One region of the Chryseobacterium sp. 3008163 genome, then DNA from elsewhere that is predicted to be linked to it. Evidence: riboswitches for the same ligand, from Rfam matches in the RefSeq annotation. Region 1 holds a riboswitch; the other holds the start of a gene.
The links. A riboswitch is a leader RNA that binds a small molecule or an ion and turns the genes downstream of it on or off. The one in region 1 is predicted to bind cobalamin.

Region 1 (4,431 bases):
TCGGATTCTTCATTAAAACATTAACCGCATTTTTATGAACAGTCTTCACATCGACAGCATTACAAAATCATTTAGTGAAAAGAAAATTTTACAAGATGTTTATTTGTCTTGTGAAACAGGTAAAATCGTAAGTATTCTAGGCAGAAACGGATGTGGAAAATCAACTTTATTTCAGATTATTTTCGGAACATTGAAAGGCGATACTCAATATATCAAATTTAATGATACTATACTGAAAAATCAGTTTGACAGGAAAAACAGAATTGCTTATTTACCACAGTATCCATTTTTACCAAAAAATGTAAAAGTTGAAAACTTAATTAAAATCTTCTGCAATCATGAAAATGCAAAAAAACTTAGAGATTTGAATCTAATCAAACCTCTCACTACTATAACTCCTAATAAATTATCTTGTGGCGAGGTCAGACTTTTAGAAGTTTTACTTATTATTTATTCATCAGCGGAATTTATTTTACTTGACGAGCCATTCCATAGTCTTTCGCCAAAAATTGTTTCAATAGTAAAATATTTGATTAAAGAACAGTCGCAGTTCAAAGGTTTTATTATTTCTGATCATTTATACCAAGATGTTTTAGACATTTCGGACGAGGTATATTTGTTATCTGACTCTTATTTAAAGCCTATTAAAGATTTAACAGAATTGAAAAGGTTTAATTACCTTCCAAAAAATATTTAATTTATATCTTTGGCTATAAATACTCTTTATAATGACGTTTATAAACAAAACAATCTACCTATCGGTATTCAGTATATTTTCTTTTTCGTTGATTTTTGCACAAAGCAAAGTTCCTTTTGGCGTTGTAAAAGCCGAGGAAGGCTATGCGATGGTGCGTGTACACAAAGAAGATTATCGTAAAATCGTAGATAAAATCAGAATGAAAAGAGGTGATGTTTTTGTTTATGTAAAGCCTGCTCCTGGCGAAACAGAATGGATCTGGATAAAATATCCTGAAAAAGCAGAAATAGAAAAACCTTTTGTAAGATATGACAGCCTAACCAAAGAAGGAATGGTCAATAAGAACCGTATTGCCTTCATTGATCAGCTTCCACAATACACGCCATCAAAATCTAAGAACGGAAAATCATTGATTTTCACCGACAATAGCAACCCTAAAATTCCTACAGCACAAAGAAGTAAAGTGGTAATTGACATTTATCCTTCTAATGCAGGTTTCCGTAAACAGGTAAAAGATGCGGAAGGAAGCATTGTAACCATCGACAAAGTAAAACCTTGGGGTATTGATAAAGAATTGCCTGAAGGGGTGACCGAAATAAAATCGATCAGAGTGCAGCAACCCGGAAGAGGTTCTGTGTTTGTACGTGAATCCATTAAAAATATGTTCCAGCCAACCATGGATTTTGAGAACATCGGTGTAACTTCTATCGATAACGACCATATTTTTCTTTATATGATCAACGGTTCTGGAGCGAATAGATACACGACGCTTTGGACAATCAAAGAGGGAAAAGTAATCAGCCAGATTATTTTTAAAAATCCTGAATAATTCATCTATTTATCATTATTTTTGCATCCGAAAAGAATTGAGCTTTTGGCTAATACCTCATGCTTATAATTTTCAGGAAATTGGTTCTGCCTAACCGCAGATGAAAAGGGAATCGTGTGAAAATCACGAACTGTCGCGCAACTGTAAAGTAACAGAAGTCTTTATTAAAATCCACTGTGTAAAAGGCATGGGAAGGAAATAAAGATGTTACAAGTCAGGAGACCTGCCTATTTCTTTAGACAAAAAACTTTCGCGATTTGAAGTTTGTTGATCTTATGGTTTATCTCAGGAATTTCTTGTTCCTGAACTATCTGTTTGTTTCAATATATTTCATTTTCGCTTTAATTTAATAATGAAATATGACTACAGAAGAAAGAATTGAAGCTTCCGAGACCCGAATTTTTAAAGCGGTTTTCCCCAACACTACCAATCATTACGACACCCTTTTCGGAGGCACTGCAATGCAGCTGATGGATGAAGTTGCCTTTATTACCGCTACCCGTTTTGCAAGAAAAAGAGTGGTAACCGTAAGCAGCGATAAAATTGACTTTAAAAAACCAATTCCTGCCGGAACGATTGTTGAACTAATCGGGAAAGTAATTTATGTCGGGAAAACAAGTATGAAAGTGAATGTCGAAATCTATACAGAGCAAATGTATTCTTACGAAAGGGAAAAGGCAATTGTAGGTGATTTTACTTTTGTGGCCATTGATGAATTTAAGAAACCAATTCAAATACTATAAATTCAGACCGGTTTCGGCAGGCCTTTGGCCCGCCGAAACTATTTTCTTCTTATATTTAAATCTATTTTGTCATACTGGAAGCATCTCTATATAGTGAATTTAGATTCCTACGGAATGACAAACTTAAAATGAAAATTTGAATAATCTAATAAGAGTATTTATTTTAAAAATCATCTTAAAACCTTCTCCGTTTCAAGATTTTTAATCATCAAAAACTGAAAAGCCTCTCCCATTTCATCGGATGCTCTGCTGATAGCATTTTCGAGCATATTTCTAACTTGTTTCTCGGTTACCGAAGCTTCTGTCCAGCTTTTTCCGGAAGTGTGGGAGTTGAGAATAAAAGGCATGATTCTATCAATAGCACAAGCAAAAATCGCATCAGGAGTTTGTTCTTCTTCAAATTCCAGCCAAAGATTGAAAAATTCTGAACGAATGGGTTCATCTAAAATTCCAAAAATATTTTTAGCAGAAAGTTTTTCTCTTTCAAATTTCCCAACCATTGCAGCTTCATCAAAAAGGAAAGTATCTCCCGCTTCAATTTCTACCAAATCGTGAATTGACAACATTCTGATCACTCTCAACAAATCTATATCTGCTCTGTTTTTAGCATAAGGAAATAGAATTTGAGCTAGAATGATAATCTGCCAGGAATGTTCAGCTGTATTTTCTCTTCTGGAATCGTCTGCGTTGTAGTTTCTTCTCTGTACGTTTTTTAAAGCGTCTATAGCGACGATAAAATCAATTTCTTTCTGTATTTTCATCATTATTTTCTTTATAATAAACTTCTCTGGGATATTTTGTCGTCTTTGTAAACCATTTGTAATCTATAAACTCACTTTTCTTTGTGATTACAGTTTCCCGATCTCTGGTGTCTTCTTCAAATTCGTATACTTTTAAAGGATCTCTTTCCGGAATGACGTTATATTCTTTGGTAATATATAAGCAACATCCTGATTTCAAATACATGATTAGTCTTTTTCTTTCAGAATCTACGGTAAACATTGCTGAATTATCTTTTACCACAGTCGTCATTCCTTCATTCATTAAAAACTGTTTTTGAATGGAATCAAAGGTATAAATATCATAAATGGATTTCTCAGAATTATCTGAAAATTTATTAATCAAAGCTAAATCTTCAAAACCATCAAAATTAAAATCTTCAAAAATTAAAGATTGCGATTCTTCGTCAAATTTAGCTTTGTTTAAATTTAATGAATCTGTTTCAATCGTAAAAGTAAAATTATCTGAAATCAAGGCTGGAAATTTCTCTGATGTTTTCTTATCTGTCAAATTAACGGATGATTTCCCAAAACATTCTTTTTCATTACATGTGGCTATATCAATGCTCACATGATAATTTTTAGAGATTACATTTAATTCAAAATGATTCTGAGCCCAACATAAAGTTCCAAATAGACTTAACAGGTAGAAAAATTTGTACTTCATTGTTTTTAGTTGTTTTTCCAAGTATCAATTTAACATAATATATTGCAAAAATAGAAAAATTAGGTTTTAAAATATCTTTTTTAAGTATAAATAATTCAGAATACAAAATCAGTTTAAAATTTATATAACTAAAAATCAACACTTTAAATTATATTTAAAAATAATTCCACTACTTTGTATTGCATATTACCATTTTAATTACATATCTTTGTAATGTAGAATCGGAGAAGGTTTAACTAGCTAGGAACTGAAAACCGATTTTATATAACTCAATAACAAAAACTTATTAAAGATGAATACTGAAAATACCAAAGCGCAAATGCGAAAAGGGATTCTGGAATTCTGTATTTTGAGTCTTATCAACAATCGCGAAATGTATGTTTCTGATTTAATAGATGAACTGAAAAAAGGAAAACTGGATGTTGTGGAAGGAACCCTCTACCCTCTTTTAACAAGATTGAAAAACGGTGAATTTCTTTCTTACAGATGGGAAGAATCTACAGGAGGCCCGCCAAGAAAATATTATCAGATCACAGAGAAAGGGGAAACTTTTTTAGCCGAGCTGCAAAATACCTGGAAAGAATTGACAGATTCTGTGAACCAAATCACTCAAAAAATTTAAAAAAACAAAGCTATGAACAAGACACTCTCAATAGGACTCGCAGGTTTTTCTTTCACAATAGAAGAACACGCATACATAAAGCTCAGCGATTATC
Region 2 (4,431 bases), 120 kb from region 1:
CAAGGCAACATATAATCTTCAATCTTCATAATTTATTTTGTGATTTTGATGAGGCTAAAATTAAGAAGAAATTTTCGCTCTGAGGTACTGATGCGGAAAAAAACTTTCTTCATTCATTTCAAAAGAACCTTGAACCGCAATATATGGGTTTCTGAGAATCTCTCTTGCCACAAAAATAAGATCAGCTTCGCCTTTTTGCAAAATTTCTTCAGCCTGAGAAGTTGAAGTAATCAAACCAACAGCTCCTGTTTTCACTTCTGCTTCATTTTTAACCTGAGAAGAAAATGGAACTTGGTAACCGTCAAAAACAGAAATTTTCGCACCATGAATATTTCCTCCGCTTGAAACGTCTACTAAATCTACAGCATGATTCTTTAACATTTTAGCTAATTCTACACTGTCATTGATATCCCAACCGTTTTCAGCATATTCAGTTCCTGAAATTCTTACGAATAGCGCAACGTTTTGATTCAATTCTTCGTTGACTGCATCAATTATTTCTAGTAAAAATCTGCTTCTGTTTTCAAAACTTCCGCCATATTCATCAGTTCGTATGTTTGAAAGCGGTGATAAAAACTGATGAACTAAATATCCATGGGCACCATGAATTTCAATAACATCAAAACCTGCATGTACTGCTCTTTTTGCTGCATCTTTAAAATTCTGAACTAAATCTTTTATCTCTTCCACTGACAATTCTTGTGGAATTCTCTCCGTCGGATGATACGGAATCGGGCTTGGAGCAATGGTTTCCCAGCCTACTTCCAAAGAAATTTGTTTACTTTCCCAAGTTGAACCTTTTCTGCCTGCGTGAGCAATCTGAATTCCAATTTTTGAATCTGAGTTTTTGTGCACAAATTCTACGATTTTCTGAAGTTTTCCAGCCTGCTCATCGTTCCAGATTCCCATGCAGTTATTGGTAATGCGACCACGAGGTTCTACGCCGGTAGCTTCCACCATGATTAAACCTGTTCCGCCCTGAGCACGACTTCCGTAATGCACGTAATGAAAATCATTAGCCAATCCGTTTTCACAAGAATACATGCACATTGGTGACATCACCCAACGGTTTTTCAGTTCTACATTTCTAAATTTTATCGGAGTATATAACATTGGATTTAATTTTTTAAAAGTTTAAAATTACAAATTTAGTATCGTAACAAAGATATTGCCAGCTTCCCTAAAAAGGATTACATTTATCGCCCTTTTTACGGCGACAAAATGAAAAAAGATATACAAATAGGTTACGAACATTTCACAAGCATCAACGAACTGACTGAAACAGAAAAACTGCTTTTTGCAAAAGCAAAACAGGCACGTGAAAATGGCTATGCACCTTACTCCAACTTTTTGGTAGGATGCTCGGTTTTGCTGGAAAACGGAGAAATATACACGGGAAACAATCAGGAAAACGCAGCGTTCCCATCGGGACTTTGTGCGGAAAGAACCGCTCTATTTTGGATCGGCGCTAATTTTCCGAATGAAATCATTAAGAAAATATTTATTATTGGCGGACCGAGAGAATTTTCAGAAAAAACACCACCTATCCCACCTTGTGGAGCGTGCAGACAAAGTTTAATGGAATATGAAACGAAGCAGAATGAAAATATTGATGTTTATTTTTCAAATTTAAATGAAGAAGTTTTTAAAGTAAATTCCATAAAAGATTTGCTACCGTTTTATTTTGACTCGACATTTTTGTAGATTGAGGATAAGGTTAAGGCTGAGACTTAGGTTAAAAAAATAAGTGCAAGCCCCACAGATTACGCAAATTTGCACATATAAAAATTATTCTCAAAATTTAATTTCAAATCATTGTGCGAGAAAATTCTCTCAATTGATGTTTTATAGAATTTTTAAAAAACCATCGTAAAAATTAACAATTTCTCATTGCCTCTTATGAATTAAAAACTTAAATTTGCACTGATTTAAAAAAGGGAATTCGGTGAAAATCCGAAGCAGACCCGCTACTGTAAGTGATGTTTGATTATATTAAGAAAACATACACAAGTCAGACACCTTTTTAAATTTATTACATAGATGAAGCTTTCGTGGAGTGAGGCGTAGTCGGTTTAAAAACCTATTTGTATCAAACAATAATAGGTTAATTCCTTCTATTCATTACATTCACAAAGCCATCATTAAGGCTTTATTAGAATTGAATGAATAAATATTTTTACTCTGCTTCGCTGCTGTTTTTGTTGGCTACACCTGTTTCTCTTTTTTCGCAAGAAAAAGAAAGTGACAGCATTCGTACTGAAACAATAAGGGCTCTTATCCTCAATATGAAGCGTCAGGAAACCGGTGTTATTTCTTCACAAAAACTTTCCGGTGCCGAGCTTGAAAAACTGAACAGTACTTCTGTAGCAGATGCTGTGAGGTATTTTTCCGGAGTCCAGCTGAAAGATTATGGCGGAATTGGTGGTATGAAAACCGTAAATATCCGGGCGATGGGAACGCAACACGTTGGTGTTTTCTATGACGGAATTGCCCTTGGAAATGCACAAAACGGAACGGTAGATTTAGGCAGATTTTCTTTAGATAATTTAGAATCAATCTCATTGTACAACGGTCAAAAGAGCGAAATTTTTCAGTCCGCGAAAGACTTTGGTTCTTCAGGATCTATTTATTTGAAAAGCAGAACTCCGGTTTTTAAAGATTCTAAAAAAACCAATGTGAATCTTCACTTCCGCTCGGGATCTTTTGGAATAATTAACCCATCAGTATTGCTTGAACAAAAACTTAATGACAATATAAGCGTTGCCTTAAGCACAGAATATCTTACTGCAAATGGCGAATATAAATTTCATCAGAGAGTTGCTTTACCCGATGGAAGCCTCGGTTGGGAACGCCAAGGTACAAGAACGAATGGTGATGTGGAAGCTCTAAGAGCTGAAGCAGGAGTTTTCGGTAAAATCAATAACGGAACTTGGAAACTGAAAACCTATTATTACGATTCTGAAAGAGGAGTTCCTGGCGCCGTGACAAAATACAATGATATTTTCTCGAGCCGACAATGGGATAAAAATTTCTTTGTACAGGGAAGTTTTGAAAAAGAAATTTCTCCTAAATATAAATTTCTCATTAGTTCAAAATTTGCTGATGACTACACTCATTATTACAATGATAACCCAGGCGGAACGCCACTTTTCATCGATAATACATACAAACAGCAGGAGGTTTATATATCAACCGCACACCAATATTCTCCTTATAAATTTTGGAAAATCAATTTATCTGTAGATTATCAATTTAATACTTTGGATGCCAATTTAAGACAGTTTGCCTATCCCGAAAGAAATACAGAGCTTGTGGCACTGGCAACTCAGCTTGATTTTAAAAAATTTAAAATACAAGGAAGCATTTTAGGAACTTTTGTGCAGGAAAAAATAGAAAACACCCTATTTTCAACACCTCAAAACCGTTCTGAATTTACGCCTACGGTATTCGCTTCTTATCAGCCGTTTTCCGCAGAATTTAAAGTTCACGGTTTTTATAAAAGGATTTTCAGGATGCCTACCTTCAATGATTTGTATTACACGGAAGTCGGAAGTTCGCAACTGAAACCTGAATTTACCAATCAGTACGATCTAGGATTTACATTTAACAAAGATTTTAATACTGGCGTTTTAAAAAACATCAACCTGATTGCTGATGCTTATTACAATCGTGTTCAGAACAAAATTATAGCTTATCCAAAAGGGCAACTATTCCGTTGGACGATGGAGAATTTGGGTGAAGTGGAAATAAAAGGCGTAGATCTTTCGGCACAGGCAATCTGGTTGCTTTCAGAAAATTTATTATTGAGCAACCGTTTTACTTATACTTTTACAGAAGCTTTAAATATTACCAAAACCAATATTACTTCTTACTACAGGCATCAGATTCCGTATACTGCAAAGAATAATGCAAGTGCCCTGCTCGGGCTTACCTACAAAGACTGGCAACTGAATTACAGTTTCGTCTACGTTGGCGAAAGGTACAATATGTCTGAAAATATTCCTGTAAACTATGAACAGCCTTGGTACACGAGCGATATTTCGGGAACGAAAGAATTTAAAATGAATGACTGGAAATTCAGATTAGGCTTGGAAGTGAATAATCTTTTGGATCAGAATTACAGCGTTATCAAAAATTACCCAATGCCGGGACGAAATTACAGAGTCAGCCTGAGAGTAACCTTTTAATGAGATTTAGACATGAAAAAAATATATTTATTCTTAGTTTTCTTTTTGATTCTTACAGCTCAGTCTTGTAGAGAAGATTATGATTACATTAATTATGGTGCAGTCTATACGGGAGTTCAGGAGCCGGAAGACATCAACATCAAAGGTCTTTATGTACTTAATGAGGGCAATATGGGAAGCAACAAAGCTTCTATAGATTTTTTTGATTATTCTACCGGAGTTTTTACCGAAAATTATTACAATG

Region 2: it holds a riboswitch for cobalamin, as region 1 does, so the genes downstream of both, EAG08_RS05490 (TonB-dependent receptor plug domain-containing protein) here and EAG08_RS04915 (acyl-CoA thioesterase) in region 1, are expected to answer to the same signal.

The regions. Positions count from the first base shown of each region.
Region 1 is NZ_CP033070.1:1,111,689-1,116,119, forward strand. Features, by position in the region: gene EAG08_RS04905 (ATP-binding cassette domain-containing protein) at 35-697, shown strand; gene EAG08_RS04910 (hypothetical protein) at 729-1,526, shown strand; cobalamin riboswitch at 1,591-1,772, shown strand; gene EAG08_RS04915 (acyl-CoA thioesterase) at 1,886-2,269, shown strand; gene EAG08_RS04920 (HD domain-containing protein) at 2,440-3,030, opposite strand; gene EAG08_RS04925 (XAC2610-related protein) at 3,008-3,715, opposite strand; gene EAG08_RS04930 (PadR family transcriptional regulator) at 4,008-4,337, shown strand; gene EAG08_RS04935 (PspC domain-containing protein) at 4,350-4,431, shown strand, end outside.
Region 2 is NZ_CP033070.1:1,228,278-1,232,708, forward strand. Features, by position in the region: gene EAG08_RS05475 (DUF2752 domain-containing protein) at 1-29, opposite strand, end outside; gene namA (NADPH dehydrogenase NamA) at 61-1,113, opposite strand; gene EAG08_RS05485 (cytidine deaminase) at 1,222-1,704, shown strand; cobalamin riboswitch at 1,890-2,042, shown strand; gene EAG08_RS05490 (TonB-dependent receptor plug domain-containing protein) at 2,163-4,187, shown strand; gene EAG08_RS05495 (YncE family protein) at 4,200-4,431, shown strand, end outside.